Regions from separate parts of the Sphingomonas sp. NIBR02145 genome, predicted to be linked through region 1. Evidence: riboswitches for the same ligand, from Rfam matches in the RefSeq annotation. Region 1 holds a riboswitch; the other holds the start of a gene.
The links. Region 1 has a riboswitch for cobalamin ahead of O3305_RS18240 (TonB-dependent receptor plug domain-containing protein). Riboswitches for the same ligand answer to the same signal wherever they lie in the genome.

Region 1 (15,653 bases):
GTCGGCGCGATGCTCGGCCTGGCCGGCGCGGCGCTGCAAGGGTATCTGCGCAACCCGCTCGCCGAGCCTTCGGTGCTCGGCACGTCCAACGCCGCGTCGCTCGGCGCGGTGGCGGCGCTCTACTTCGGGCTGGCCGAGTTGCATCCGATCGTACTCCCCGTACTGGCGGTGCTTGGCGCGCTGCTGTCGCTGGTCGGCCTGTCCGCACTTGCCGGACGCTCGGAAAGCCCGCTCACCCTGATCCTCGCCGGCATCGCCATCGCCACCTTGGCCACGGCGGGCGTGAGCCTGGCGCTCAACCTTTCGCCCAATCCCTTCGCGGCGATGGAGATCATGACCTGGCTGCTCGGCAGCCTGGAGAACCGCTCGTTCGAACATGTCTGGATCGCCTATCCCTGCATCGCGATCGGTGCGCTGCTGCTGTTCTGGGACGGCCGCGCGCTCGATGCGCTGACGCTCGGCGAGGACGGCGCCCAGGCGCTCGGCGTCGATATCCAGCGCACCCGCATCCGCCTGCTGCTCGGCACCGCGATCGGCGTCGGCGGCGCGGTCGCGGTATCGGGCGCGATCGGATTTGTCGGCCTGATCGTCCCGCATCTCGTCCGCCCGCTCACCGACCGGAGCCCCTCGGCGATCCTGCTGCCCTCCGCGATCGGCGGCGCCGCCCTGCTCACCTTCGCCGATCTCGCGGTGCGGCTTATCGATACCAAGAACGAGCTCAAGCTCGGCGTCGTGACCGCGTTCCTCGGCGTACCGGTCTTCCTGATCCACCTGATGCGGGAGCGCCGCCTGTGGTGAACATCCGTCTCGAACAGGTCGGCGTGTCGCTCGGCAAGCGCCATGTCGTCCGCAGCGCCAGCGCAGGTTTCGCGCCCGGCACGCTCACCGGCATCGTCGGCCCCAATGGTGCGGGCAAGTCCACCCTCGCCCGCGCGATGCTGGCGCTGGTGCCGCATAGCGGGCGCATCCTCGTCGATGACGCCGACGTCGCGAGCATGCCGCGCGCGGAACTGGCCAGGCGTGTCGCCTATCTCCCCCAGGGCCAGACGCTGCACTGGCCGCTCACCGTCGAGCGGCTGGTCGAGCTTGGCCGCCTGCCGCATCTCGCGCCGATGTCGCGGATCGGCGAGGCCGATACCGCAGCGATCGAGCGGGCGATGGCGCGCGCCGATGTCGGGGGCTTGCGCGACCGCCCCGCCACCGAGCTTTCGGGCGGCGAGCGCGCCCGCGTCCTCCTCGCCCGCGCGCTCGCGGTGGAAGCCCCCGCACTGATCGCCGACGAGCCGCTCGCCAGCCTCGATCCCGGTCACCAGATCGACGTGATGGAGCTGCTCCAGTCCGAGGCCCGCGCCGGCGGTCTGGTGATCGCGGTGCTCCACGACCTCACCATGGCCGCACGCTACTGCGACCGGCTGGTGCTGATCGACGGCGGCACCGTCGTCGCCGACGGGACGCCCGCCGAAGTTCTCACTTCCGCCAATCTCAAGTCGGTCTACGGCATCGAGGCGAAGGTAGAGCTCAGCGGCGACTGGCCGACGATCACCACTTTGGGCCGCAGCCGATGACCGATCCCGCCTTCTACCGCGAACAGGGCTATGCCGCCCTGCCACTGTTCGATCGCGCGCTGGTCGAGGCCGCACAGGCCGATATCGCCGAGCATATCGACCGGCTGTCGCACGCCTTCTACCTGCCCTTCGACAAGAGCTGCCCCGACGTCCCGCCCGCCGAACGGCTCGACCGGATCTATGCGAGCGACCGCAGCCAGGCGAACCTGCTGCGCGTCGCGATCTGCACCGATGCGCATCGCGGCCCCAGGCTGCAGGAGATCGCCAACGATCCGCGCCTGCTCGCCGAGGCCCAGCGGCTCAGCGAGCGCGAACTGGCCGGCAAGGTCGTCCGTATCCGCGCCAGCATCGCCAGCTTCCCCGAGCACCGCCACGCCTGGCACTCGGACGTTGCCCGCGACGACGGCACCTCGTGCGGGCAGGTCTGGACCACCGCCTGGATCCCGCTCTGCGACGCCGGGCCCGGCAATGGCGGGCTGGAGATCATCCCCGGCCGCCAGCCCGCGCCGCTCGCCAGCGAGACCGACCAGGGCCTTCGGATCACCGACGAGGCGATCGCCGGCATGCCCCGGCTCCAGCCCGAATGTCCGGCGGGCACCGTCCTGTTCCTCGATCGCTTCACGCCGCACCGCACGCTGCCGGCCGACAAGGCACGCTTCGCGCTTGTCGTCTGGATGAAGGCCGCCTAAGGGCAGCGCCGCGACAGGTTCCCCGGAGGCGGGGATGAAAAGGGAACGGGAAAACCCCGGCTGCCCCTGCAACTGTAAGCGGTGAGTCATCGGCCATTTGCCATTGGGTGTTGCAGCCCGAGAAGGCGGCCGACCGGCATCGACCCGCGAGCCAGGAGACCTGCCCGTCGTGGTCGTCTTTCGTGCGGACAGGGTGTGCCGGACGGACGGGGGTGAACCCGAGCGACGACAAGGTTGGCCGCGCGCATGCGCGGACGCTGTCGTGCGCGCCCAATGGCCCCGGCAGCGTCCGCGCGTACCCGGCATGTCGATTGGGTCGAATAATGCTGAAGTCCGTTTTCCGTCTCTCCGTTTCTGTTCTCGCCCTCGCCGCGGCTCCCGCCGCCTTCGCGCAGCAGGCCGCCGCACCCGATGCCGCCGCCACCGAGAGCAACGACGACATCGTCGTCACCGCCACCCGCGCGCCGGTGAACATCGACCAGGTTCCCGCCTCGATCACCGTGCTCGACAAGGCCGCGATCGATCGCAGCCAGGATGTCGGCGCGACCGAACTCCTGCTCCGCACGCCCGGCATCAGCATCTCGCGCAACGGCGGCTATGGCACTTCGACCTCGCTGCGCATCCGCGGCGCCGAATCCGACCAGACCGTGGTGGTGATCGATGGCGTGAAGCTCAACGATCCGGCGGCCACCGGCGGCGGCTACAACTTCGCCAACATGCTGATCGGTGACAGCGCGCGCATCGAAGTGCTGCGTGGGCCCCAGTCGATCCTCTGGGGCAGCCAGGCGATCGGCGGCGTGGTCAACATCGTCACCGCCACGCCCGAAAAGCCGCTCGAGGGCAGCTTCGACATCGAGGCCGGCTCGCGCGAGACGGTCAGCGCCCGCGCTGCGATCGGCGGCAAGACCGGCCCGCTCGCCTGGCGCATCGGCGGCCAGCGCTTCACCACCGCGGGCATCTCGGCGATCGCCCCTGAATTCGGCGGCAAGGAAGCCGATGGCTACACCAACAGCAGCGCCAGCGGCCGCGCCGAGCTGACGCTCACCAGCAACCTGAGCGTCGAGGTCCGCGGCTATTATTCGAACGGCCGTACCGAGATCGATTCGACCAGCGGCGACAATAGCGACTATTCGACCAACGAGGAGTTTGTCGGCTATGCGGGCATCAACCTGTCGCTGCTCGACGGGCGTTTCCGCAACCGCTTCGCCTATGCCTATACCGACACCGATCGCGACAGCTACGGCCCGACCCGCGCCCGCCCGTTGAGCTTCGAGTCCGACGGCAAGAACAAGCGCTTCGAGTACCAGGGCAGCTTCGCCTTCACGAAGCAGATCTCCGCGGTGTTCGGCGTCGAGAACGAGAATTCGGACTTCCGCAGCCGCTCGCCCGCCGCGTCGCTGGCAACGCCGCTGCCGGCCTTTGCGCGCGGCGAGGCCGAGCTGACCAGCGCCTATGCCCAGCTCAGCGTCGAGCCGATCACCGGCCTGACCCTGAACGGCGGCATCCGCTATGACGATCACAGCCGCTTCGGCGGGCAGACCCTGTTCCAGGCCGGCGGCGTGTGGCGCCTGTCGACCGGTACAATCCTGCGGGCCAACTACGGTGAAGGCTTCAAGGCGCCCTCGCTGTACCAGCAGTTCAGCGAATACGGGAACACTGCGCTGGACCCGGAACAGGCCAAGGGCTGGGAAGCCGGCGTCGAGCAGCAGCTGTTCGGCCGCAAGCTTGTGTTCGGCGCGACCTGGTTCGAGCGCAAGACCACCAGCCAGATCATCTTCAACAGCTGCACCACGACCTCGACCGTGCCGCTCTGCTTCGTGCCGGGCAGCACCACCGTGCGCCGCTTCGGATACTATTCCAACGTTTCGCGTGCCGAGGCGCATGGCATCGAGGCTTCGGGCGCGCTCAACCTGGGCGGCTTCACCCTCGACGGCAACTACAGCTGGACCGTCGCCGAGGATCGCTCGGCCGGCACCGCGACCTTCGGCAAGTGGCTGCCGCGCCGCCCGCAGAACACCGCGAACGGCTCGATCAGCTACGCCTTCCCGTTCGGCCTGACCACCGGCGCGGCGGTGCGCTGGTCCGGCCACAGCTTCGACAATGCGGCGAACACCACCAGGCTCGACGACTATACGCTGGTCGACCTGCGCGCCGAGCTCAAGGCCGGTGACAATCTCAGCGTGTTCGCCCGCGCCGAGAACCTGTTCGACGAGAAGTACATGACCGCCTATCGCTACGGCACGCTGGGCCGCAGCATCTATGCCGGCATCCGCGGGCGCTTCTGATGGGAGAAGGCAATATGACGCAGGCACGCGCATCCACGCTGTGGATCATGCTGCTTACCCTGGCGAGCATGGCGACCAGCTTCGCCCTTGCCTGCACGGCTCCGGTTGCGGCGCTCGCCGCGCTGGCGGCAGTGCATATGCGCCGGCGCGACGGGATCGCGCTGGCGCTCGCCGCCTGGGGCGCCAACCAGGCGGTCGGCTTCCTGTTCCTCCACTATCCGCATGATCCCAAGACGCTCCTCTGGGGCGTCGGGCTCGGCACCGCGGCGGCCGGATCGGCGATCGTCGCCTATGCCGCGCTCGGCCGGCTCCGAATCCAATCGACCGTCGCGAAACTGGCCATCGCCTATGTCGCGGCGTTCGTTGCCGGCAAGCTGGTCACCTTGTGCTGGGCGGCGATGCTGGGCGGCGTGGCGATCACGCTTCACCCCGGCTATTCGCTCGACCAGTTCCTGCGCAACGGTGCGATCCTGATCGGGCTCTATGCCTTTTACCGGCTGCTGGTCGCGCTCGGGGTGCCGGCGCCGGGCGGCAAGCTGGCCACCGCCTGATGCTTACCCGCGTCGCGGACGGCCCGGCGGTCGTCGCCTGTAACACCTGTCGCCATTCCGCGGACTCCCGCGAGGATGGCGCAGGCGTGCGCGGCGGCGCCCGGCTGGTCGCGGCGCTCCGGGCCGTGCAGGCGAAGGATCCGCGCTATGCCGGTGTCGCGGTGCAGGAAATGCCGTGTCTGTTCGCCTGCACCGATCACTGCACCGTCCATCTGCGCGCGCCCGACAAGGTCGGCTATGTCCTGGGCCGGTTAACGCCCGACGAGGACAGCGCACGCGCCATTCTCGACTATGCCGTGCACTATGCAGCCAGCGAGCATGGCCGTGTCCCCTATTCCGCCTGGCCCGAGGGAATTAAGGGCCATTTCATCACGCGCACCCCGCCCCCAGGATTCGTCGCAGAATGATCTTCGCCTCGCCCGCCGATTTCCGTGTCGCGCTCGCCGATCTTTGTGTTCCGGACGAAGGCGCCATCGCTGCGGCGCGCGCCCGCCAGGCCGAGCTGACCAAGCCGGCAGGCTCGCTCGGCCGGCTCGAGGAGCTCGCGGTCTTTATCGCCGGCTGGCAGGGCAATCCGCGCCCCACTATCAAGCGCGCCCGTACCGCGATCTTCGCCGGCAACCACGGCGTGACCGTCCACGGCGTCAGCGCCTTCCCGGCCAGCGTGACCGTCCAGATGGTCGCCAATTTCGAGGCCGGCGGCGCGGCGATCAACGCCCTGTCCGGCGCGGCCGGCCTTGAGCTCGAAGTGACCGCGCTCGATCTCGACACCCCGACCGCCGATTTCACCATCGCCCCGGCAATGACCGAGGCGGAGTGCCTTGCCGCGCTCAACGCCGGTGCTGCCGTAGTGGGCAACGACCTTGACCTGCTCACCGTAGGCGAGATGGGCATCGGCAATTCCACCGCCGCCGCCGCGCTCTGCCTGCGCGCCTTTGGCGGCACCGCGGCCGAGTGGATCGGCCCGGGCACCGGCGTCGATGCCGAAGGTATCGCCCGCAAGACCGCGGTCGTGGAGCGTGCACGCGCCTTCCACGCCGATGGGCCGGCGGACGCCTTCGAGACGCTGCGCCGGGTCGGCGGGCGCGAGATCGCGGCGATCGCCGGTGCCGTGTTGCACGCCCGGCAGCTCGGCATCCCCGTGGTGCTCGACGGCTTCATCAGCAGCGCGGCCGTGGCCCCGCTCGCAGCAGACAATATCGAGATCACCGATCATTGCATCGCCGGCCATGTCTCGGCGGAGCCCGGCCATGTCCGGCTGCTCGCCAGGCTCGGCCTGGATCCGCTGCTCGAACTCGGCATGCGGCTCGGCGAAGGCAGCGGCGGCGCGCTCGCGGTGAACCTGATCCGCTCGGCACTGGCCGCGCACAACCAGATGGCGACATTTGCCGAGGCACAGGTCGCCGCCAAGCTGTGACGCCCTGGACACTGCATCTGCTGCGCCACGGTGCACCGGCTTTGCCCGGACGGCTGATGGGGCGCACCGATTGCGGATCGACACCCGAAGGGATCGCCGCCTGCGTCGCGCGTGCTGCCGGTCTGGATATTGAGCGCATCGTCAGTTCCGATCTCCAGCGCGCGCGCCACGCCGCCGCCGCGATCGCCGACGCCGGCAGGATCTGGCCTGCTGTCGACCCGCGCTGGCGCGAACTCGATTTCGGGGCCTGGGACGGTTTGGCGCCGGACGAGGTCGAGTCCGGCGCGATGCTGCGCTTCTGGGAAGACCCCGACGCCAATCCGCCGCCCGGCGGCGAGCGCTGGTCGGAGCTGGTCGCGCGCGTCTCCGCCGCGATTGCCGCACTCGAACCCTCGCCCACGCTGGTCGTTACCCATGGCGGCGCGATCCGCGCGGCGCTGCATCTGCTGTGCGGCTTCGGCCAGCACAAGCTCTGGGCCTTCGACCTGCCCTATGCGGCTTTGGTCTCGCTGCGCGTATGGCCAGGCGAGAAGCCGAGCGCCCAGATTTCCGGGCTCGTCACATGAAGGGCCTGATCGTCGCGATCCAGTTCCTGACTCGACTCCCGACTCCACGCCTGCCGGTGAGCGGCGCCGAGTTCGCCGCGTCGATGCGCTGGTTCCCGGCGGTCGGCCTGATCATCGGTGCCCTCGTCGCGGGCGGATGCTGGCTCGGCGCCGCGATCGATCCCTGGAGCGGTGCGCTCGCCGGGCTGGTGCTGTGGGTAGCGGTCACCGGCGCGCTGCATCTCGACGGACTCGGCGACATCGCCGATGCGGCGGGCGCCGCGCACAAGGACCGAGACCGCGTCCTTGCGGTGCTCTCCGATCCGCATATCGGCAGCTTCGGCGCGGTGGCGATCGGCGTGCAGCTCATCGCCAAGCTGATACTGCTTCACGCCCTGGTCGCGACGAGTGCCTGGCTGGCCATCGTGCTGATCCCCTTTGCTGCGCGCATCGCCCCGCTGTTCTGGACGCGCTGGCTGCCCGACCTCCATGCCGGCCTCGCCTCGCGCTTCCGCGACGCGGTGCGCCCGCTCGACCTGGCGATCTGGAGCGTGGCGCTGCTTGCCGCCTGCTGGTTCTCGCCGAGCCTGATCGCCGCGCCCCTGCTGTGGTTCGGCTGGGCGGCCTGGCTGTGGCGCAAGCTTGGCGGCATATCGGGCGACGGCCACGGCGCCGGGATCGAGCTGACCGAGACCGGTCTGCTGCTCGCCGCGCTGCTGCTGGTCCGCTTCGCATGAGCGCCAGCTGGACCTGGCACGGCGGCGGCGTGGAAGCCGCCCGCGCGCATTTCGACGGCGAGGACTGGATCGATCTTTCGACCGGCATCAACCCCCACCCCTGGCCCGGCACCAACGCCCTGGCCATCGACTGGCAGCGCCTGCCGGAGCGGCATGAACTGGCCGGGCTCGAAGCAGCCGCCGCCGACTATTTCGGGGTCGACCCGCGCCATGTCTGCGCGGTGCCCGGCACCGAAATCGGGCTGCGGCTCGCGGGTGGCCTTGTCGGCGGCAGCGCGCACTATGTCGCTCCGACCTATCGCACCCATGGCGAGATGATCGCCGGCGCAATCCGGACGACACTCGACGCGGCCGGTGCCGGCACGGTGATCCTCGCCAACCCCAACAATCCCGACGGCCGCGCCCTTTCGTCCGCGCAGCTTCGCGGCCTGCTCGACCGTCGCGATCCCGGCGCCTGGCTGCTGCTCGACGAAGCCTTTGCCGATGTCGATCCCGCGCTGAGCCTGGCGGGTGCGATCGACGATGCCCGGCCGCTGATGATCTTCCGCTCCTTCGGCAAGTTCTTCGGGCTGGCCGGCGTACGGCTCGGCTTCGTCCTCGGCCCCAGCCCGATGCTCGACGCGATCCGCGCGGCTCTTGGCGCCTGGCCGGTCTCCGCTGCCGCGATCGCGATCGGCACCGCGGCCTATCGCGATCGCTCCTGGACCGAGGCCATGCGCGCTCGGCTTAGGAATGACGCCGCCGCGCTCGACGCCGTGCTTGCCGCTGCCGGACACGCCGCGATCGGCGCCTGCCCGCTCTTCCGCCTGATCGAAGTGCCGAGCGGCATTGCGCTGTTCGAGCAGCTCGCCCGCCACGCCATCCTGACCCGCCCCTTCGCCGAGCAGCCCCGCTGGCTGCGCATCGGCCTGCCCTCGACGGGCGAAGCACTCGCCCGGCTCGAAACGGCGCTTCGTGGCTGAGCCGGTCGCCCTCGCCGCGCTCGCGCTCGACGCCACGCTGGGCTGGCCCGGCAAGCTCTACCGCCGGATCGGCCATCCCGTCGGCCTGTTCGCGGCGATCATCGGCACCTGCGAGAAGCTCTGGAACCGCCGCGAGCGCGGCTTCGCAGCGCGGCGCACACTCGGTGTCCTGACGGTCCTGCTGCTCGTCATCCTGATCGGTGGCACCGCCTGGCTCATCCAGAGCCTGCTGCTGCACCATCTCGGCACCTGGGGCTGGCTCGCCGTCGCACTGCTCGCCTGGCCGGCCCTCGCCCAACGCAGCCTGTTCGACCATGTCCGCCCGGTCGCCCGGGCACTGGCCCCCGGCAACCTGCCCGCAGCCCGCCGCGAAGTCGGCAAGATCGTCGGCCGCGATACCGCGCAGCTCGACGCGCCCGGCATCGCCCGTGCCGCGATCGAAAGCCTGGCCGAGAGTTTCTGCGACGGCGTCGTCGCTCCCGCCTTCTGGCTGCTGCTGCTCGGCCTGCCCGGGGTGTGGACCTACAAGGCGATCAACACCGCGGACTCGATGATCGGCCACCGCGAGGAGCGCTGGCGCGCATTCGGCTGGGCGGCGGCGCGCAGCGACGACCTGCTCAACCTGATCCCCGCCCGCCTTTCCGGCCTGCTGCTCTGCCTCGCCGCGCCGGGGGGCTGGCGGACATTGCTACGCGACTCACACAAGCATGCCTCGCCCAATGCCGGCTGGCCCGAGGCGGCGATGGCGGGCGCCCTGGGGCTGCGCCTGGCCGGCCCGATCGCCTATGACGGCGCGGTGCAGAACAAACCCTGGATCGGCGACGGCCGCAGCGACGCGAACGCAGGCGACATCGCCCGCGCGCTGCACCTCTATGTCCGCGCCTGCCTGCTGCTCTGGATCATCGCGGGAGTTGTCGCATGGGCGCGCTGATGCTGCAGGGCACCGGCTCCGATGTCGGCAAGTCGGTGCTGGTCGCCGGGCTCTGCCGCGCCTTCGCCAATCGCGGGCTCACCGTACGCCCGTTCAAGCCGCAGAACATGTCGAACAACGCCGCGGTGACCAGCGATGGCGGCGAGATCGGCCGCGCCCAGGCGCTGCAGGCCATCGCCTGCCGGGTCCCGCCGCATACCGACATGAACCCGGTGCTGCTCAAGCCCCAGGCCGATCGCACCTCGCAGTTGATCGTGCAAGGCAAGGTGCGCGGCACGCTCGGCTCGGGCAATTTCCGCCAGGCGCGCGGCAGCCTGATCGGCGAGGTGCTGGAGAGCTACCAGCGCCTGCGCGAGCAATGCGACCTGGTCGTGGTCGAAGGCGCCGGCTCCCCGGCGGAGATCAACCTGCGCGCCGGCGACATTGCGAATATGGGCTTTGCCCGCGCCGCCAATGTGCCGGTGGTGCTGGTGGGTGACATCGATCGCGGCGGCGTGATCGCGGCGATCGTCGGCACCCGCGCGGTGATCGAGCCCGAGGATGCGGAGATGATCCGCGGCTTCCTGATCAACAAGTTCCGCGGCGATCCCGCGCTGTTCGAGGATGGCTATCGCGCGATCGAGCAGCGCGCCGGCTGGCGCGGCTTCGGGGTGATCCCCTGGCTGCCCGCCACCGTCCGCCTGCCGAGCGAGGACGCCGTCATTCTCGATCGCACCGCCTCGCGCGGGGAAGGGCGCAAGCTGGTCGCGTGCCCGATCCTGCCGCGCATCGCCAATTTCGACGACCTCGATCCGTTGAAGCTCGAACCCGGCGTCGAACTGGTCATGATCCCGCCCGGCACGCCGATCCCGGGAGACGCCGCGCTGGTCGTGCTGCCCGGCTCCAAGGCGACGATCGCCGATCTCGCCTTCCTTCGTGCCCAGGGCTGGGACGTGGACATCCTGGCGCATCATCGCCGCGGCGGCGCGGTGCTCGGCCTGTGCGGCGGCTACCAGATGCTCGGCCGCACGGTTGCCGATCCGCTGGGAATCGAGGGGCCGTCGGGCGAAGTCGCCGGTCTCGGCCTGCTCGATGTCGAGACCAGCCTCGCCCCCGCCAAGATACTGCGCCACGCCAGCGGCACCGCGCTCGGCGCGCCGGTCACCGGCTATGAGATGCACATGGGCGAGACGACCGGCCCGGACACCGCCCGTCCCTTCGCCGATCTCGACGGTCTCGGCCCCGAAGGCGCGGTCAGCCGCGACGGTTCGGTGATGGGCAGCTATCTCCACGGCCTGCTCGCCACGCCCGAGATGCGCACGGCATTGCTCGCCCGGATCGGCGTGGCCGGCGCGGGGCGCGACTATCAGGCGGATGTCGATGCCGCGCTCGACGAGATCGCCGGCGAACTCGAGCGCCACGCCGATGTCGATGCGCTGCTCCAGCTTGCCCGGGAGGCCCGATGACAAAGCTGTTCGTTCTCGGCGGCGCCCGCTCGGGCAAGAGCCGCTACGCCCAGCAGCGCGCCGAGGCGCTCGCCGGCCGCCATGTCTTCATTGCCACCGCCGAGGCATGGGATGAGGAGATGGCCGATCGCATCGCCCGCCACCGCGCGGACCGTGACGCCCGCTGGCAGACGGTGGATGCTCCGCGCGACCTCGTCGCCGCGCTTGATGCGGCGAGCGGCACCAGCGCGGTGGTGCTGGTCGATTGCCTGACGCTCTGGGCCAGCAACCTGCTGCTCGCCGATACCGATATGGATGCCGCCACCGTAGCGCTGGCCGAAGCCATCGCCCGGTTCGACGGAGCGCTGATCCTCGTCGCCAATGAAGTCGGCCTCGGCATCGTCCCCGACAATGCCCTTGCCCGCCGCTTCCGCGACGCCGCCGGGCGGATCAACCAGGCCGTGGCGACGATCGCCGACGAAGTGATGCTGGTGGTCGCCGGCCTGCCGATGCGCGTCAAGTAACTCTTTCGGAGTGCTGGAGCGCTCCGGGGCGGCGTGATATTCCAGAGATGCTGCTTGGGGAGTTCAACATGGCGTCGCCGATCAAGATCCTGCTCCAGACCACGATCCCGCCGGTCGAGGATGACTGGAACATCCGCCGCTTCTCGATGCTCCACGCGCATCTTGCCGGCCTGACCGGCGAGGACGGCGCGCCGCTGTTCGAGGTGACCGCGCGCGATCGCACGCCCCCCGGCACGCCCGACCCGGTGCTCTCGACGCTCGACGATTCCGATTTCGACCAGCTCTGGCTGTTCGCGGTCGATACCGGCGACGGACTGGCCGAGGCGGATTGCGCCGCGATCAGCCGCTTCCGCGAAAAGGGCCGCGGCCTGATGGTGACGCGTGACCATATGGATCTGGGCTGTTCGGTCTGCTCGCTCGGCGGCGTCGGCGCGGCGCATTATTTCCACACCCACCATCTCGATCCGGACGAGGCCCGTCGGGTGATCGACGATCGCGAGACCAGCTATATCTCCTGGCCCAACTATCATTCGGGCGCGAACGGCGATTTCCAGGAGATCGCGATCCTCGGCGATGCCCATCCGGTGCTGCGCGACGATGACGCCCCCGGCGGCCTGATCCGCTACCTTCCCTCGCACCCGCATGAAGGCGCCGTCGGCGCGCCCGCGGACGATCCTTCGGCCCGCGTCGTCGCGATCAGCACCAGCAAGGTCAGCGGCAACGCATTCAACATCGCCGTCGCCTTCGAGCCTTCGGATCAGGGCGGCCCCGCCTGGGCGGAATCGACCTTCCATCATTTCGCCGATTACAATTGGGATCCCGCCAAGGGCTGCCCGACCTTCGTCAGCGAGGCGCCCGGCAATGCGCTGGCCGCATCGCAGGAAGCCCAGGCGTCGGTCCGCAACTATGTGCGCAACCTGGCGCTCTGGCTGGCGGGCCAGCTGCCGATCGACGAGCGCGCCCAGCAGCTCGACCGTGAGCTCGACGAAGCACTCGAGGAAAGCTTCCCCGCAAGCGACTCCCCCGCGATCTACTGATCCGCGGTTCTGCCCGGCGGCGCGACCGCGACCAGGAACGCAACCGCGCTGCCGATGCAGAGCTGGAACGGGAAGGCAAGATGCGCCAGCGCCCCGGGCAGGCCGATCGTGCCCGCGATCTTTGGCTGGAGCAGCAGCACCACGAAGAAGCCGGCGATCAGCGCGGCGATCACCGATTCGGTAGTCCCACGCGGCGTGAAGATCGCGGTCATGTAGACGCCGATCAGCCCGGCATAGGCGAACACCATCACCGACAGCGCGAATTCGAGCAGCCCGAGCTGGGCATAATGCTGCCAGTAGAAGGACAGCACCGCGACGATCAGCATCGCCACGCCGATCACGCCCATGCCGGCGCGCCCGGCCTGGACATAGTGATGCTCGGACACTTCGCTCCGCCCCGCGCGCCACGGCCGGTAGAAGTCCTCGATCAGCACCGACGACATCGCGTTGAGCGCCGAGTTGGTCGTCGCCACCGCCGCGGCGATGATCCCGGCGGTCACCAGCCCCCGCAGGCCGGGCGGCAGCTGGGTGAGGATGTAGTGCATGAAGATGCTGATCTTCTCGCCGCCAAAGGCAAGGCTTGCGCCCGCCGTCGCACCGCCCATCAGCTCGGGCCGGTCGTAGAAGACATGGAGCAGCAGCCCGATCGTGATGAACAGCGCCACCACCGGCACCGTCGCGATCACCGACCAGTACAGGCTGCGCGCACCGGTCTTCGCGTCCTTGCAGGCAAGCAGGCGCTGGGTGGTGTCCTGGTCGAGCCCAGAGGACGCGATGTAGAGCAGCGCGATGCCGGTCACGATCGCGAGCAGAGAGAAAGGCTTGGACAAGTCGGTGGTCAGGTCGAACAGCCGCAGCTTGTTGGCGCCGTCGGGCGCATGGGCAAGCCCCTGGAGGATCTCGGCATTGGTCGCCGGGATGCCCGAACGCAGATAGACCAGCACCGCGATCGCGGATCCGACGAAGATCACGAACTGGATCAGGTCGATCCACAGCACCGACTTGAGCCCGCCGACAAAGGTCGAGAGGAAGGCTGCGGCGACAAGCAGGGTGGCGGCGATGAAGATGCCCTGCGCGCTCACCGTGCCGGTCATCACCATCGCGATGGCAATGGCGGCAAGGTAGATGCGCGCGCCGCCCGCCAGCACCCGGCCGAACAGGAACATGCCGCCCGCCCAGCGCGTCGCCAGCGGCCCGAAGCGCTGGCCGAGCAGCTCGTACACCGTCGTCACCCGCGCCGCGTAGAAGCGCGGGATCAGCACATGGGCGACGAATATCGCGCCGATCAGCCCGCCCAGATTGGTGCCGAGATAGGTGAAGTCGCCATGGTAGCCGAAATCCGGCGCGCCGAGGAATGTCGCGGCGGATTGCGTGGCGGAAAGCACCGAGATCGCAGCCAGCCAGGCGGGGACGTTGCCGCCGGCGAGGAAATACTCCTTCGCCGTGCCGGTATGGCGCGGCGTGAACAGCCAGCCCCCCGCGATCAGCACCGTCAGGTAAAGGAGGATGACGACCCAGTCGGTCAGGCTGAAAGGCAGGTGCATCGCGGTCCTCAGTACAGCAGGTAGCGCGCGCGCCGCGCCTTGAAGCGGTTCAGCTCGGCTTGCCAGCCGGCGGCGATCTTCCTCGGGTCCATGCCCGCCTTGATCTGGTCGAGCACCGCGCGGTTGCGCAGCAGCCGGTCGACCTTCTCGATCTGGAAGGTGGCGCCATAGAGTTTCCACAAGGCGGCGACTGCCTCGACGCCCAGCGCCGGCGCGTCGATCCGGTCACGGTCGAGCAGCAGCACTTCGACGCCCTGCACGCGCTGGCCGGCAAAGGGATAGAGCTTGTCGTTCGCCGGCACATAGGTGACCGGCAGGAAGCGCACACCGGGGATCGCCCGCGCGTTCAGATAGGCTGCCAGCTCGGTACCCTTGATCCAGGGCGCGCCGAAGCGGAGGAACGGGGCCTCGCCCGGCCCCTTGATGTTGACATTGGTACCCTCGAGCAAGGCCGTGCCGGCATAGGCCGTGGCTTGCGTTATGCTGCGCAGGTTAGGCGAGGGGTTGATCCACAGCAGCCCGGTCTGGTCGTACCAGTCGGCGCGCTTCCAGCCGGTCATCCGAACCACGGTCAGCCTGGCGCCGATCCTGTCCTCGGCGTTGAACAGGGTCGCCAGCTCGCCCATCGTCATACCCGGCCGCATCGGCTCGCTATGCGCATTGGTGTAGTCCTCGCGTCCCGGTGTCGAGACCGGCCCCTGCGCCGCCAGCCCGCCCAGCGGGTTCGGCCGGTCGAGTATGATCACTTCCACGCCGTTCGCCGCACAGGCCTGGAGGAAATATTTGGTGAGCGTCTGGAAGGTCCAGTAGCGCACGCCGGCATCCTGCAGGTCGATCACCACCGCGTCGAGCCCGGCAAGCTGCGCCGCGCTTGGCCGCTTCTCGGCATCGGTGCGGCCATAGAGGCTGACGATCTCCAGGCCGCTTGCCGCATCGCGCTTGTCGTCGATGTCCATGTCGTCGGTCAGCGCATTGATGCCGTGCTCGCCGCTGAACAGCTTGGCGACCACCATGCCCGGCACCGCCGCCTGCCCCTCGGTGCGCAGTACGTCGATCGTGCGCCGCCCGTCGCGGTTGACGCTGATCGGGTTGGCGAGGATCGCGAGCCGCAGCTTGCCGCCATGCCGCGCGGCCACCGCCCGTAGCTGCGCGAAGCCGGTCTGCTGCAACACATCGATCCCGGTACGCACCTGTGCCGCTGCCGGCATCGCCATCAGCAACGCCAGCAGGACTAGCAGCCGCCTCACTTCGCCGCATCCAGCGCCGTCAGCACGGCGGTGTGGATCGCCGGCCGCGCCTTGAAGATCTCGGCATTGTTGCGGGTCGGGTTCACCCGGTTGGTGAGCAGGATGATGAACGCATCGCGGTCCGGATCGATATAGATCGACGTGCCGGTAAAGCCGGTATGGATGATCGCGCGAGGCGAGCCCAGCGGCCCCGTG
Region 2 (15,653 bases), 1.4 Mb from region 1:
CGGCGCCAGTGGCTATCTTGGCCCGCGCCTCATTGGCACTGGCCTGGGCATTCTGCAGCTGGGCACGTGCCTGCTCGAGCGCATGCTGGGCCGACTGGAAGTTCGCCCGTGTCGTGAAGCCCTGCTTCATCAGCGCGTTCTGCCGGTCGTAATTCTCCTGGGCGTTCTGGATCGCGTCCTGCGCCGCCTGGATGTCGGCGCCCTTGCCCTGGAAGCTCACCTGGTCGGTATTGAGCTGCACCTGCGCCGCGGCGATCGCGGCCTGGGCCTGGGCCACCGCGATCTTGTAGGGCTCGGGATCGATGCGGAACAGCACGTCGCCCGCCTTGACCGCCTGGTTCTCCTTCACCCCGACATAGACGATGCGCCCGGCGACGTCGGTCGAGACCGAGCTCTTGTCCTGCTGCACATAGGCATTGTCGGTCGACACGCTGTGGCCGCCGGTGAAGTAGAAATAGCCCACGATAGCGAGCAGGATCGCCGGCACGCCGAACATCAGCAGCGGACGCAGCAGCCCGCGCTTCGGCTTGGCCGGTGCCTCCGGCGCCTCGGGCACGGTCGTACCCTCGGTCGGGATGGTGATCCTGGTCTCTTCGGACTTCTCGATCTTGGGATCTGCGTCAGCCATTTGCGGCCTCTTTGCCCTCTTGAACGTTGCTCAGGTTCGCGCGGATCGCCTGGAGCGATCCGACCAGTTCTTCACGCTGCACGGAGCTCAACCCCTGAAGCGCGTCTTCGATCATCACCCCGGCCAGCTCCTGGAGCTCGTCGAGCACCGGATCGGCCTTGTCGGTGAGGTGGATCCGCCAGGCGCGGCGATCGGCGGGATCGCGGCGGCGCTCGACGAAACCGGCCTCCTCCAGCCGGTCGACCATCCGGCACGCGGTGATCGGCTCGACTTCGAGCTGCTCGGCCAACTGGCCCTGGTTGAGGCCGGGCTGGCGCGAGAGGATCTTGAGCGCGCGCCACTGCGCCACGCTCGCGCCGCTGCTACGCGCGCGCTCGTCGAAACGGCGGCGCAACAGGCGAGCGGTATCGCTCAAGAGGAATCCAAGACTCTCGGTCATAGCGCGCACATAATAAGCACACTTATAGATTGCAATCTGCAACCAGAGTGCATTGTGCGATGCGGCAATTGCGTTGGCTGCAATCATCCTTCCGTCATCCCCGCCTGCGCGGGGATGACGTCGTGTGGGGACGAAGAGACACAGAGACGACGAACGGAGAGGGACCATGGAGACGGAAATGACCGGCGGCTGCCAGTGCGGCCGGGTGCGCTATTCGGTGACGGTGCGTGACGACGAGGCCTATCTCTGCCATTGCCGCATGTGCCAGCGCGCCACCGGCGGCGTCTCGATCGCGTTCAAGAATGTCGCCAAAGCCGATGTCCGCTGGGAGCGCGAGCCCGAGCGCTACCCGTCTTCCCCGATCGCCCGGCGCGGCTTCTGCTACCAGTGCGGCACGCCGCTGACCTATGAAGCGCACGGCCATGACCGGCTCGACCTGACTGTCGGCAGCTTCGACGATCCGGACGGTTTCGTCCCCACCGAGCATTCGGGATGCGAAAGCTGGCACCGGGCGTGGCTTGACACGAGCCACCTGCCGGCATCACGGACCGACGAGAACCCGAGCCTCGTCAAACGCTGGATGGATAAAGTTGGCCGACTTCCCGATTGAAACGCATCGCTTCACCAGCTTCGACGGCGCCGAGCTTGCCTGGCATGTGATGGGCGAGGGGCGCGATGCGGTGCTGATCCACGGCTATGCCTCCACCGCGGAGATCAACTGGATCAAGTACGGCCATGCCGCCAGGCTCGCGGAGAAGGGCTTCCGGGTGATCATGCCCGATCTGCGCGGGCACGGGATGAGCGCTGCGCCGCACGATGCCGCCAGCTATCCGCCGGATGTGACCGCGCGTGACGGCCTGGCGCTGGTCGAGCATCTGGGCCTCACCGACTATGACCTGGGCGGCTATTCGCTCGGCGCGCGCACCACGGTGCGGATGATCGTCGACGGCGGCGCCACGCCGCGCAAGGTGATGCTCGCCGGCATGGGGCTTTCGGGCCTCACCGCCGCCTCGCGCACCGGCACTTATTTCCGCCGCGTGCTCACCAATCTCGGGACCTTCGAGCGCGGCTCGAGCGAATGGCTGACCGAAGCTTTCCTCAAGACCTCCAAGGCCGATCCGCTGGCGCTGCTGCCGGTGCTCGACACCTTTGTCGATACCCAGGAAGCGCATCTCGCCCGGCTGACCGAGGAGACCTTGGTCGTCGCCGGCGTGGAGGACGATCATAACGGCTCGGCGCATGAACTTGCGGACCTGCTGCCCAACGCCACCTTCGTCGAGATTCCAGGCAACCACATGAGCGCCGTCACCCGGCCGGAGCTGGGGCGCGCGATCGCCGATTTCTTCGCGGCTTGACCGCCCGGGAACGCATCTCCATCGTCGGCCCCATCCAGATATAAGAGGGGCCTTCCCATGATCCGTACCGGTATTTCGGCGCTCGCGCTTGCGGCCGCCCTCGTCGTCGCGCCAGCAGGTGCGCAGGACAAGACGCCGACCGCTGCAGAGGCCAAGGCGTTCGTCGCCGATGCCGAGGCGAAGCTCGGCGCCCAGGGCGTCGTCGCCGCGCGCGCCGACTGGGTTTACAGCACCTATATCAACCAGGACACCGAGGCGATGACGGCGCGCGAAGGCGCCAAGCTCACCTCGCTGCAGGTCGATCTCGCGCTGGGCGCGGCCAAGTATGCCAATGTGCCGGGCCTCGACTATGATACCAGCCGCAAGCTCGCGATGCTCCGCAACAAGATCGTGCTGCCGGCGCCGACCACTCCGGGCGCGGCGGAGGAGCTGGCCGGCCTCTCGGCCAAGATCACCGGCATCTACGGCGCGGGCAAGGGCACGCTGAACGGCAAGCCGATCAACGGATCGGACATCGAGGCGGCGATGGGCGAGGAGCGCGATCCCGCCAAGCTCAAGGAGATGTGGGTCAGCTGGAACGACAATGTCGGCGCCCCGATGCGCCCCGACTATGCCAAGCTGGTCGGCATCGCCAACAAGGGCGCGACGGGCCTCGGCTATGACGATGTCGGCGCGATGTGGCGTTCGGGATACGACATGGATCCGGCCGCCTTCGCCGCGACCACTGACAAGATCTGGAACGACCTCAAGCCGCTCTACATCGCGCTGCACACCTATGTGCGCCGCAAGCTCAACGAGAAATATGGCAGCGCAGTCCAGCCCGCCAAGGGCCCGATCCGCGCCGACCTGCTCGGCAACATGTGGGCGCAGGAATGGGGCAATATCTATGACATCGTGGCGCCCGCCGGCGCCGGCAGCGTCGGCTATGACGTCGGCGAGCTGCTCAAGGCCAAGGGCTATGACCATCTCAAGATGGTGAAGGCCGGCGAGGGCTTCTACTCGTCGCTCGGCTTCGCGCCGCTGCCGGGCACCTTCTGGGAGCGCTCGCAGTTCGTGAAGCCGGCGGACCGCGAAGTCGTCTGCCATGCCTCGGCCTGGGACATCGACAATGTCGACGACCTGCGCATCAAGATGTGCATCAAGGTCAATGCCGACGACTTCGTGACCATCCACCACGAGCTCGGCCACAACTATTATCAGCGCGCCTACAACAAGCAGTCGACCCTGTACCTCGACGGCGCGAATGACGGCTTCCACGAGGCGATCGGCGACTTCATCGCACTGTCGATCACGCCGGACTACCTCGTCCAGATCGGCCTGCTCGACAAGTCGCAGGTGCCGAGCGCGGACAAGGACATCGGCCTGTTGCTCCGCCAGGCGATGGACAAGGTGGCGTTCCTGCCGTTCGGCCTGCTGGTCGACAAGTGGCGCTGGGGCGTGTTCTCGGGCCAGATCCCGACGAACGGCTACCAGGCCGGCTGGGACAAGCTGCGCCTGCAATATCAGGGCATCGTGCCGCCGGTGGCGCGCGACGAGACCCGCTTCGATCCGGGCGCCAAGTTCCACATCCCGGCGACCACGCCCTATACGCGCTACTTCCTGGCGCGGGTGCTCCAGTTCCAGTTCTACAAGGCGGCGTGCGACCAGGCCGGCTGGAAGGGTCCGCTCCATCGCTGTTCCTTCTACGGCAACAAGGAAGTGGGCGCGAAGCTCGACAAGATGCTGGCGATGGGCGCGTCCAAGCCCTGGCCGGACGCGCTGCAGGAATTCACCGGCTCGCGCGAGATGTCGGGCAAGGCGATGGCGGAATATTTCGCCCCGCTGAAGAAGTGGCTCGACGAGCAGAACAAGGGCCAGCCGCAGGGCTGGTAAGCCTGGAAATACGGCCATTCCACTACCCCTGCGATGCGCTAGGCTATGCGCATCGCAGGGAGGGGTTCATGTCGATTCGCCTGGTTTTCGCAGCGCTGATGGCGCTGCCTTTCGTCGCGGCGGTGCAGCCCGCGGCATCGCAGGAAGTGCGGGTGCGGATCGTCGGCACCGGGCAATATGAAGCGCCGGCCAGCTCGATCGTGGTCACCGGCACCTTCTGGAAGGACGGCGAGAGCCAGGCCGAGGCGGATGCTGCCCTGGCGGCCAATTACGACGCGCTTGCCCGTGCGGTCGCGAAGCTCGGTCTGCCGGCGAGCGCGCTCGTCCGGGAGCCGAGGCCGACGGCTCTCCTGCCGACGACGAGCATTCTCACCGTGCCGACCGTAAAGGCCCCGCCGCCACCGCCGCCGCCGGCATCCTCATCCGGCGCGCGCCTGGCGCCGCCGATCGTGACCACGCCGCGCATCACCATGCCGCCGCCACCCGTGCGGCGGCCCAATGCCACGGGCGGCTATACCGTCACGCTCGCCAATGCCGACCAGCTTGCGGAGCTGCGCCGGTTGCTCGCCGCTTCGACGATCAGCCTGGGTACAGAGCAATACAAGCTTGCCGATGAAGCGGCCGCGCGCCGCCAGGCCAAGACGCGGGCGGTCACCGCCGCACGGGCAGACGCGGATGCCTATGCCGCGTCGCTCGGCCTGAAGGCGGTTCGCCTCGTCCTCATCGATGAGGCGGGGCAGCTGACGCCGCCGGCGCTCGCGCGCATGCTCGAAGCCAGCGCGCCGCCCTATCGCCTGCGGGCGGAACCCGCCAAGCCCGGCTTCGTGCGGGTTGAGGCGAGCGTCATGGCGGAGTTCGCGCTCACGCCCTAGCTGCGGATCGCGGCGCGGTGGCGCCCCGGCCCTTGCCGGTGACGCGGCGGCGGCTCAGGCCGGCGGGTCGCTGTCGGGGATCATGCCCTCGTCGGCGATCTGCGCGTCCCATTCGGCTGAGCTGTCGGTGCCGTCGGACTGGTGCGCGTGCGGCGCCTCGGCTTCGGGCTGTTCCTCGGGGTCGATCATGGTGACTCTCCTCAACAGGGCTGAACGCACCGCCGAGATAAGCTGTCCGCCCGGTCCCGTCATCCTACCCGAAGGAAGGATGACGGCGGACAGCCTTACCGGAACGGCGGCTCGTTGAACGCGCGCAGCTTGCGGGAGTGGAGCTTGGCGCCTTCGCGGCGCAGCTCCTCGCAGGTCTCGATGCCGATCTTGAGGTGCTCGGCGATCGCGCGCTCGTAGAACAGGTTCGCCTGTCCCGGCAGCTTGAGCTCGCCGTGGAGCGGCTTGTCCGAGACGCAGAGCAGCGTGCCATAGGGCACGCGGAAGCGATAGCCCTGGGCGGCGAGCGTGGCGCTCTCCATGTCGATGCCGACCGCGCGGCTGAGCGAGAAGCGCAGCGCCGATTGCGAGTAGCGCAGCTCCCAGTTGCGGTCGTCGGTGGTGACGATCGTGCCGGTGCGCAGCCGCTGCTTGAGCTCGTCGCCCGACTGGCCGGAGATGGTACCGGCGGCGCGGGCGAGGGCGAGCTGGACTTCGGCGATGGCCGGGATCGGGATCTCCGGCGGCAGCACGTCGTCCATGATGTGGTCGTCGCGCAGATAGGCGTGGGCGAGGACATAGTCGCCGATCCGCTGGCTCGGGCGCAGGCCGCCGCAATGCCCGATCATCAGCCAGGCCTCGGGGCGCAGCACCGCGAGATGATCGGTGATCGTCTTGGCGTTGGACGGGCCGACGCCGATGTTGACCAGCGTGATGCCCGAGCCGTCCTTCGCCATCAGGTGATAGGCGGGCATCTGGTGGCGACGCCACGCCGAGGTGTCGTTGAGCAGCCGGTCGGTATCGTCCCCGGCCTCGACCAGGAGGCCGCCCGCGCCCGAGACCCCGGTGAAGCGCGAGCCCTCACCGAGCTGGTCGACCGCCCAGCGGACGAACTCGTCGACATAGCGGTGATAGTTGGTGAACAGGATGTATTGCTGGAAATGCTCGACCGGGGTGCCGGTATAGTGGCGCAGGCGGGCGAGCGAGAAATCGGTGCGCAGCCCGTCGAACAGCGCGAGCGGCCGAGTCGAGTCCGAGGACATCCACAGCCCGTCGGCGATCTCGTCGCCGATATGCGCCAGCTCGGTCGCCGGGAAGTGACGGCCCAGCTCGGTGACCGAGATCTGGTCCATCGCCGCGATGTGGCCGGGATCGAGCACATAGGGGAAGGGGATTTCCTGCCGCCCGGTGACGGCATGGACCTCGACGTCATAGTCCTCGATCAGGAAGGTCAGCTGCTCGATCAGGTAGCGGCTGAACATCGCCGGGCGGGTGACCGAGATGCGATACTCGCCTTCCTCGACCAGCCGGCCGAACGAGCGGCGCGGGGTGGGGCGGTTGCGGTCGGTGCCGCCGCGATAGGTGACGCGCAGCTCGGGATAGGCGAAGCTGCCGTCGGTCCGGTCTTCCGGGCTCGGCGGCGTGCCTTCGCTGATATAGCGGTTCAGGGCGGCTTTGAGGCGATCGACCGAGGCGTTGTAGAGGCGCTCGAGATCGGCGACGATGTCGGATGCTTGAGTCATCTTGCAGGGCTAAGCGCCAAAAATGACTCTGGCAAGACCATGGGCCGAGGCAAGCCCCGGCCCAGGCTGGCCCTCCCCATAGGGGAGGAATTTTTTCCGGCTTATTTCTTGGCCGGCTTGGCCGCGGGTTCCTTGTCGCCGCCCAGCTGGGTGGCGGCATAGGCGGCACCGCCCACTGCGGCAGCGACTCCGGCGGCGATGCCGGCCGCGGCGATCGGATGCTCCTTCACCGCATTGACGGTCGCATCGACTGCGTCGCCGATCGCTTCCTGCGCCTGGGCGAGGAAGCTCTTCGCCTCGTCCCTGGCTTCGGCGACAGTCTCGGGAAGTGCGTTGGCGGTTTCGGTATCGGCCATGTCGGTCCCTTTCTGAAAAGCTCGCCAGATCAACTCCGGCGAGCCTTCCAAGGTTCCGTTACGCTGCCGTGTTCAGCTCACAGCTTGCCGAGAAGATACTCGGCTCACAGCTTGCCGAGAAGATACTCGGCCGAGCTCACTTCGAACTGGCCCGGCGCCTCGACGTTGAGCTGCTCGACCACGCCGTCATTGACCAGCATCGAGAAACGCTGTCCGCGCGTGCCCATGCCGAACTTCGAGCCGTCCATGGTCAGGCCCAGCGCCTTGGGGAAATCGCCATTGCCGTCGGCGAGCATCGTCACCTTGCCCTCGACGCCGCTGGCCTTGCCCCAGGCGCCCATCACGAAGGCGTCGTTGACCGCGGTGCAGGCGATCTCGTCCACGCCCTTCGCCTTGATCTCTTCGGCCTTTTCGACAAAGCCCGGCAGGTGCTTGGCCGAGCAGGTGGGGGTGAAGGCACCCGGTACAGAGAAGATCGCCACCTTGCGGCCGGCGAAATAGTCGTCCGAGGAAATCTGGTCGGGGCCAGCCTCGGTCACCTTGACGAAGGTTACGCTGGGAATGCGGTCGCCAACCTGGATGGTCATTCTTCTCTCCTGGAAATGAGTCGTGCCGCTCCATCGGCTTGTGGCGGGTGATTTTCAAGCGTGCGGAGCCGAAGTGGTGCGGCTACGTTGATCGGGCATGGACTCGACACCTTTCCTTACCGGCCAGTTCCTCCTCGCCATGCCGGGCATCGGCGATCCGCGCTTCGAACGCGCGGTGATCGCGATGTGCGCGCACGACGATGAGGGGGCGCTCGGCATCGGCATCGGCGACACGATCGAGGGGCTGACCCTCCATGACCTGCTCAAGCAGTTCGAGATCGAGCCGGGCGACGCGCCCGACACGCCGGTGCATTTCGGCGGCCCGGTCGAGCCGCGTCGCGGCTTCGTCCTCCATTCGCCCGACTGGGGCGGACAGGACACGATCGATGTCGACGGCCGCTGGGCGCTGTCGGGCACGATCGACGTGCTGCGGGCGATCGCCGAGGGCACCGGCCCCGCCAAATATCTGGTCGCGCTCGGTTATGCCGGCTGGAGCGAGGGGCAGCTCGACAGCGAGATGGCGCGCCATGGCTGGTTCAACACCGCCGGCACGCCCGACCTGATCTATGACATCGACGCCGAGGACCGCTGGGCAGTCGCCTTTGCCGGCGCCGGCATCGATCCCCGCCTGCTCTCGAACAGCGCGGGGACCGCCTGACGCCCTAGTGCGTCGGGTCCGCCGGCGTCTCGTCGTCGCCGCGGACATAGACCTTGCCTTCCAGCACCTTGATCCGCACCACCGTGTCCTGGTGCGGGGTCGAGCAGAAGCTGCCGGTGGTGTTGACGTCCATCTTCTCGTGCGTGTCGCGCTGGCGCAGCACGAAGCGTACCGGCAGCGCGCAGGTCTTCGGCCCGCCATTCTTGAAGCGCAGCGTCGCCTTCAGCGGCTCCAGCGCATTGCCCATCTGGTTGTCGCTCCAGCGCGGCGAGCGGCCCGGGCTGGCGGAATCGACATAGAAGCCGACCACGTCGTAATTCGCGGTCTCGTTGATGATGACCATGCAGCCGAGCTTCCAGCAGTTGACCTTCACCTGCTCGGGATAGTTGCGCATCATCGCTGCCCAGGCCCGCGCGTCGCCGCCGGGGTCGCCGACATCGCGGATGATGCCGGCGCTGTCCTGCGCAAGGGCAGGCAGGCTGGGGGCGAGCGAAAGGAGCAACGCAGACGCAAGGAACCTGAGCATGGGTGAACTCGCAATGTGGATTGTGACGCGAGCCACGATTTGCCCGGTCCCGCGGCTTTCGTCACCGCCAAAAAATTGGGGTACCACCATTTCCGGCGAAGTTACCGCCCGACCGTACCACGGCCGGGCGGTACCAATTGTCAGGCCGGCTCGGCCACGCGGACGCGCAGCGCCCGTGCCGCGGCGACCATCGCGTCGATCGCCGGCTTCACTTCCTCCCATTTGCGGGTCTTGAGCCCGCAATCGGGGTTCACCCACAATTGCTCGGGCGCGAGGTGCGCCTGGGCGAGCTTCATCAGTTCGACCATCTCGTCCTGTGTCGGCACGCGCGGCGCGTGGATGTCGTACACGCCCGGCCCGATCGCGCTCGGGTAGCGATAGGCGGCGAAGCCCTCGAGCAGCTCCATCTGCGAGCGCGCGGTCTCGATCGAGATCACATCGGTATCCATCGCGCCGATCGCCGGCAGGATGTCGTTGAACTCCGAATAGCACATGTGGGTGTGGATCTGCGTCGCGTCAGCCACGCCCGCCGCGGTCAGGCGGAAGGCATCGACCGCCCAGTCGAGATAGGCATCCCAGTCGCGCCGGCGCAGCGGCATGCCCTCGCGCAGCGCCGCTTCGTCGATCTGGATCGCCTTGCAGCCAGCCGCTTCCAGGTCGAGCACTTCGTCGCGGATCGCCAGCGCGATCTGCTGGCACGATGCCGAACGCGGCTGGTCGTCGCGCACGAAGCTCCAGTTGAGGATCGTCACCGGACCGGTGAGCATGCCCTTCACCGGCTTGTCCGTCAGCGACTGCGCATAGCGCCACCATTCCACCGTCATCGGCTGGGGCCGCGAGACATCGCCATAGAGGATCGGCGGCCGCACGCAGCGCGAGCCATAGGACTGGACCCAGCCATTTACCGTGAAGGCGAAGCCGGCGAGCTGCTCGCCGAAATACTGGACCATGTCGTTCCGCTCGAACTCGCCGTGGACCAGCATGTCGAGCCCGGCTTCCTCCTGCCAGCGGATCGTCCGCTCGGTCTCCTCGCGCAGGAACCGCTCATACGCCGCGCTGTCGAGATTGCCGCGGTTGTGCTCGGCGCGGGCGTGGCGCACTTCGGCGGTCTGCGGGAAGGAGCCGATCGTGGTGGTCGGGAAGGGCGGCAGGTCGAGCACTTCCGCCTGCACCACGGCGCGCGCGGCATAGGGCGAGGTCCGCTCGCGCATCGCCGCGCTCACCGCCGCCATCCGCGCCGCGACCTTCGGATCGTGGATGCGCGGCGAGACCTTGCGCGCCGCAGCCGCCGCACCCGATGCGGTGAGCTTCGCGGCCACCCAGTCGCGCCCGCCATTGAGCGCATCCTTGAGCGTCGCCAGCTCGTCGATCTTCTGCACGGCAAAGGCGAGCCACTGCTTCACTTCGTCATCGAGCTTCGGCTCCAGCGCCAGGTCCACCGGCACATGAAGCAGCGAGCAGGACGGCGCGATCACCAGGTCGCGCGTCGCCGCGATCGGCTCCAGCCGGTCGAGCAGCCTTTCCAGGTCGGCGCGCCAGATGTTGCGCCCGTCGATCACGCCGAGCGAGAGCAGCAGCCCCTTGGGCGCGGCGACCAGTATCTTGTCGAGCTGGTCCGGCGCGCGGACGAGATCCAGGTGCAGCCCGGCCACCGGCAGGTTCACCGCCAGCGTCAGATTATCCTCCAGCGCGCCGAAATAGGTGGCGAGCATGATCTTCAGGCCCAGACGCGGCAGCTTGGCATAAGCGCGGGTGATCGCGGCGCGCTGCCGCTCGTTGAGGTCGGTGGCAAGGATCGGCTCGTCGATCTGCACCCATTCGGCACCGGCATGCTGAAGCTGGGTCAGCACCGCCGAATAAAGGCCGAGCACTTCGTCGAGATAGTCGAAAGGATCGACGTCGCGGCCCTTGGCCAGGCTCAGCCAGGTGACCGGCCCGAGCAGCACCGGCCGCGTCTCGTAGCCGAGCGCCCTGGCCTCGCGATATTCGTCGACGATTTTGGCGGAGGAGAGGGCGAGCTTCTGCCCGGCGACCAGCTCGGGCACCATGTAATGATAATTGGTGTCGAACCATTTGGTCATTTCCTGCGCAGTGTGGCCATGGCCATGCGTGCAGCCGCCAGTCTCCCCGGTCGTGCCGCGCGCCATCGCGAAATAGGTGCCGAGGTCGGCGGTGCCGGCGGCGACGCCGTAGCGCTCCGGGATCGCGCCCAGCATCAGGCTGGTGTCGAGCACATGATCGTAGAAGGAGAAGTCGTTCGACGGCAGCCAGTCGACTCCGATCGCGGCCTGGCGGGCCCAGGCGGCGGCGCGCAGCCCTGCGGCGGAATCTAGCAGTTCGGCTTCGGTGGACTTGCCGCTCCAGAATTTCTCCAGAGCGAATTTCAGCTCGCGCCGCGGACCGATCCGCGGAAAGCCGAGCGTGGCAACAGTGACGGTCATGGTCTTCATACCCCGATGAAGGGCGGGGGAGACCGGCACGGACACGCACACGCGCCGCGAACGGACGGAAGGCCCGGCCGCGGCAAGCAGGCGGCCAGACCGGGCACCCCGCCGGTGGACGTTATCGCGTCAAAGGCAGGTCTCCTGGCTCACGGGTCAGCGCGGACGATCCGTCTTCCCAGGGTTGCCCCCAGTGACATGCTGGACCGCCGCTCGCCGCTTACAGTTGCGGGGGCAGCGCCGGAATCGCACCGGCTTCCCGTCTTAGCTTCCGCCCGGATTTGGCCCGGCGGAAGAACCTCGACCGCTTAAGCATCCGCCTGTCGGGATGGTTCGTCAAGGGTGATATAAAGAATTCTTTATATGATGGTTTCGGGAGAGCCTCTATTCCGTCATGCTGAACTTGTTTCAGCATCCAACTCTACCCCAGCGATACCGCTCGAGGCGCGTTGGACCCTGAAACAAGTTCAGGGTGACGGAGGATTGGAAGCGGAAATCACCGCTTCCCAGCCAGTTCCCGCCCAAGCCGGTCCACCCGCAGCCACCGCCCGCCGGTGTACCAGTGATGCTCGCCGTCCCCGGTCAGCGTGCATCCGATGCAAACTTCGGCGACACCCTTCTCGAACGGCATCGCCCCGTCGTATCGCCGCGCGATCACCAGGTGCAGCGCGCGGTCGATATAGCCGATCTTGCCGTTCCATTCGGAACGTGCACGCCCGTCGACGAAGGGATCGGCGCCATTGTCCATCGCCATCACCGGCGCGCTGCGACCGTCGCGGGCGACATAATGGAAGCTCTTGCCGACATGGACGGTAGCCAGTCCGTCCCGGTCATGGTCGAGCTTCATCCGATGCGCCGGCGCCAGCCGGATCGTGCCGTCGGCGTCCTGCGCCGCGCAGTCCGGGAAGGTGTCGAGCTCGCCGCCGCGCGGGGCGTAGAAGCAGGGGAGGGGGTAGCGCTGCTGAGCCGGTTCGGAGGGTGCCGCGAGCGTCACGAGCGGAAGGAACAGCCAGTGCATGAGGCGAGGCTATCATGGCGCTGTGCCTCGCACAAAGACCGGCTCGCCGTGACATATAAAGATATCTTTATATCGGGATTGCGCGGCCAGGGCGAAGCCTGTAGGGCGCCCGCATCCGCCGCCGGTGATTCCCGGCGCGTAACCGATTCACATCTGGAGACAGCTCGTGGCTACCGTGCTCGACAAGGACTATGTCATCAAGGACCTCTCGCTTGCCGCCTTTGGCCGCAAGGAAATCGAGATCGCCGAGACCGAAATGCCGGGCCTGATGGCGCTCCGCGCCGAGTTCGGTGCTTCGAAGCCGCTCAAGGGCGCGCGCATCACCGGCTCGCTGCATATGACGATTCAGACCGCCGTGCTGATCGAGACCCTCAAGGAACTCGGCGCCGAGCTGCGCTGGGCGACCTGCAACATCTACTCGACCCAGGACCATGCCGCGGCCGCCATCGCCGAGGCCGGCATCCCCGTCTTCGCCGTCAAGGGCGAGACGCTCGAAGAATATTGGGATTACGTCATCCGCATCTTCGACTGGGGCCAGGACCAGACCTGCAACATGATCCTCGACGACGGTGGCGACGCCACCATGTTCGCGCTGTGGGGCGCGCGCGTCGAGGCGGGTGAGGAACTGTTCACCCCGTCGAACGAAGAGGAAGAGATCTTCGTCGCCACGCTGAAGCGCTTCCTTGCCGAGCGTCCGGGCTACCTGACCAAGACCGTCGCCACGATCAAGGGCGTGTCGGAAGAGACCACCACCGGCGTGCACCGCCTGTACGAGCTGTCGAAGAAGGGCAAGCTCCCGTTCCCGGCGATCAACGTCAACGACAGCGTCACCAAGTCGAAGTTCGACAACCTCTATGGCTGCAAGGAATCGCTGGTCGACGCGATCCGTCGCGCCACCGACGTGATGCTCGCCGGCAAGGTCGCCTGCGTCGCCGGCTTCGGTGACGTCGGCAAGGGTTCGGCCGCGTCGCTCCGCAACGGCGGTGCCCGCGTTCTGGTCACCGAGATCGACCCGATCTGCGCGCTGCAGGCGGCGATGGAGGGCTATGAAGTCGTGACGATGGAAGAGGCCGCCACCCGCGCCGACATCTTCGTCACCGCCACCGGCAACGAAGCCGTGCTCACCGTCGACCACATGCGCGCGATGAAGAACATGGCGATCGTCTCGAACATCGGCCACTTCGACAGCGAGATCGAGATCGCCGGCCTGGCGAACTTCAAGTGGACCGAGATCAAGCCGCAGGTCGACGAAGTCGAGTTCCCGGATGGCAAGAAGATCATCGTGCTGTCGAAGGGCCGTCTGGTGAACCTCGGCAACGCGACCGGCCACCCGTCGTTCGTGATGTCGTCGTCCTTCACCAACCAGGTCCTCGCCCAGATCGAGCTGTGGACCAAGTCGGACGAGTACAAGAACGACGTGTACGTCCTGCCGAAGCACCTCGACGAGAAGGTCGCGGCGCTGCATCTCGACAAGCTCGGCGTGAAGCTGACCAAGCTGACCCAGAAGCAGGCGGACTATATCGGCGTCACCGTCGAGGGTCCGTTCAAGCCGGATCACTATCGCTACTGATCCTTCGCCGTCAGGCGAATGAAAGGGCCGCGCTTCCCCCCGGGAGGCGCGGCCTTTTTCGTTGGCGCGGGCCGACTGCCGTACTGTTGTAATCTCGCAACACGCCGCAACAAACTGTTGTCGCAAGGCAACCAAAACCCGCATTTCCGCGTCATGGCAAAGTCAGGGACAAAAGCCGGCAACAATCGGCTCCGAGGTCGCACGGTCAGTTTATTAAAGGGGATGTATCATGCGTAGCTCTTGTGCGCTCACCCGGCGCGGCCTGTCCTTTACCGCGTCGGTCGCCGTTCTTGCTCTAGCCCAGATCGCCACGCCGGCAGCCGCGCAGACCGCGGACCAGACGCCGGCGCCCGCCGAGGCGCAGGCTGCGGTTCCGGAACAGGCCGATCAGGCCGCGCCGCAGGAAGGCGCCATCGTCGTCACCGGTTCGCGTATCCGCCGCCAGGATTTCGAGACGCCGAACCCGGTCGTGACCCTGGGCGCCCAGACGCTCCAGGAATCGGGCACCACCAACCTCACCGACTTCCTCACCGGCTATCCGGCGCTGCAGGGCTCGGCGACTTCGGGCAACAACTCGGGTGACCGCGCCGGCATCGGCTATACCGGCCTCAACCTGCTCGACCTGCGCAATCTCGGCACCCAGCGCACGCTGGTGCTGGTCGATGGCCGCCGCCACGTCTCGGGCGTGCCGGGCACCGCGTCGGTCGATATCAACACCATCCCCAACGACCTGGTCGAGCGCATCGAAGTGCTCACCGGCGGCGCCTCGGCCATCTACGGTGCCGACGGCGTCAGCGGCGTCGTCAACTTCATCATGAAGAAGAACTTCCAGGGCATCAGCGCCCGCGCCCAGGCGGGCATCTCCGAATATGGCGATGCCGGCCAGCGCATGTTCTCGATCACCGCCGGCAAGAACTTCGCCGACGGCCGCGGCAACATCGCCATCGCCTATGAATATGGCGAGGAGGATCGCCTCGATTCGCACGATCGCCAGCGCTACAGCGGCACCAACCAGGTCGGCTTCTATCGCAACCCGAACGGCACCACGCCCACCTATGTGCCGCTCAACGACATCCGCTATTTCGACACCGCGCGTCAGGGCGGCATCGATCTCGATTTCGACGGCCTGCCCGACTATTTCGTCGGCGCCAACGGCCTGACCCCCTATGATCCGGGCAAGTTCGTGCGCACCGCCTTCCAGCAGGGCGGCAGCGGCACGCTGGTCTCCGACTATGGCAACGACCTGCTGCCGGAAGTGAGCCGCCATGTCGTCAACGCGATCGCGCATTTCGACGTCAGCCCCGCATTCTCGGTCTTCGCCGAGGCGAAGTACGCGCGCACGCACAGCTATTCGCTCGCCCAGCCGACCTTCGACTATTACCTCCTGATCCCGGAGGATAACCCCTATATCCCGGCCGCGCTGCGGCCGCTGATCGCCGCCACCGGCAATGGCGGCGTGCTGATGAACCGCGACAATTTCGATTTCGGCCAGCGCGGTGAGGACATCACCCGCGAGACCTATCGCGGCGTGTTCGGCGTGCGGGGCGACCTGAGCAGCCACCTCAACTACGAAGTGTCGTACACCTATGGCCGCACCGACG

Region 2: another riboswitch for cobalamin. It lies ahead of metE (5-methyltetrahydropteroyltriglutamate--homocysteine S-methyltransferase); the one in region 1 lies ahead of O3305_RS18240 (TonB-dependent receptor plug domain-containing protein).

Annotation. Positions count from the first base shown of each region.
Region 1 covers NZ_CP114791.1:4,007,224-4,022,876, reverse strand. Annotated here, with positions in the region: gene O3305_RS18255 (FecCD family ABC transporter permease) at 1-798, shown strand, start outside; gene O3305_RS18250 (ABC transporter ATP-binding protein) at 792-1,565, shown strand; gene O3305_RS18245 (phytanoyl-CoA dioxygenase family protein) at 1,562-2,254, shown strand; cobalamin riboswitch at 2,253-2,436, shown strand; gene O3305_RS18240 (TonB-dependent receptor plug domain-containing protein) at 2,578-4,539, shown strand; gene O3305_RS18235 (hypothetical protein) at 4,554-5,090, shown strand; gene O3305_RS18230 (DUF1636 domain-containing protein) at 5,090-5,497, shown strand; gene cobT (nicotinate-nucleotide--dimethylbenzimidazole phosphoribosyltransferase) at 5,494-6,507, shown strand; gene O3305_RS18220 (histidine phosphatase family protein) at 6,504-7,073, shown strand; gene O3305_RS18215 (adenosylcobinamide-GDP ribazoletransferase) at 7,070-7,789, shown strand; gene O3305_RS18210 (aminotransferase class I/II-fold pyridoxal phosphate-dependent enzyme) at 7,786-8,751, shown strand; gene cbiB (adenosylcobinamide-phosphate synthase CbiB) at 8,744-9,682, shown strand; gene O3305_RS18200 (cobyric acid synthase) at 9,670-11,127, shown strand; gene cobU (bifunctional adenosylcobinamide kinase/adenosylcobinamide-phosphate guanylyltransferase) at 11,124-11,630, shown strand; gene O3305_RS18190 (hypothetical protein) at 11,699-12,667, shown strand; gene O3305_RS18185 (sodium:solute symporter) at 12,661-14,211, opposite strand; gene O3305_RS18180 (exo-beta-N-acetylmuramidase NamZ family protein) at 14,220-15,458, opposite strand; gene O3305_RS18175 (serine hydrolase domain-containing protein) at 15,455-15,653, opposite strand, start outside.
Region 2 covers NZ_CP114791.1:415,879-431,531, forward strand. Annotated here, with positions in the region: gene O3305_RS02030 (HlyD family secretion protein) at 1-628, opposite strand, end outside; gene O3305_RS02035 (MarR family winged helix-turn-helix transcriptional regulator) at 621-1,043, opposite strand; gene O3305_RS02040 (GFA family protein) at 1,234-1,677, shown strand; gene O3305_RS02045 (alpha/beta fold hydrolase) at 1,658-2,422, shown strand; gene O3305_RS02050 (M2 family metallopeptidase) at 2,480-4,294, shown strand; gene O3305_RS02055 (SIMPL domain-containing protein) at 4,363-5,166, shown strand; gene O3305_RS02060 (hypothetical protein) at 5,221-5,355, opposite strand; gene O3305_RS02065 (AMP nucleosidase) at 5,451-6,896, opposite strand; gene O3305_RS02070 (hypothetical protein) at 6,998-7,252, opposite strand; gene O3305_RS02075 (peroxiredoxin) at 7,357-7,839, opposite strand; gene O3305_RS02080 (YqgE/AlgH family protein) at 7,937-8,497, shown strand; gene O3305_RS02085 (hypothetical protein) at 8,502-9,023, opposite strand; gene metE (5-methyltetrahydropteroyltriglutamate--homocysteine S-methyltransferase) at 9,164-11,464, opposite strand; cobalamin riboswitch at 11,582-11,782, opposite strand; gene O3305_RS02095 (WG repeat-containing protein) at 11,961-12,482, opposite strand; gene ahcY (adenosylhomocysteinase) at 12,649-14,052, shown strand; gene O3305_RS02105 (TonB-dependent receptor plug domain-containing protein) at 14,282-15,653, shown strand, end outside.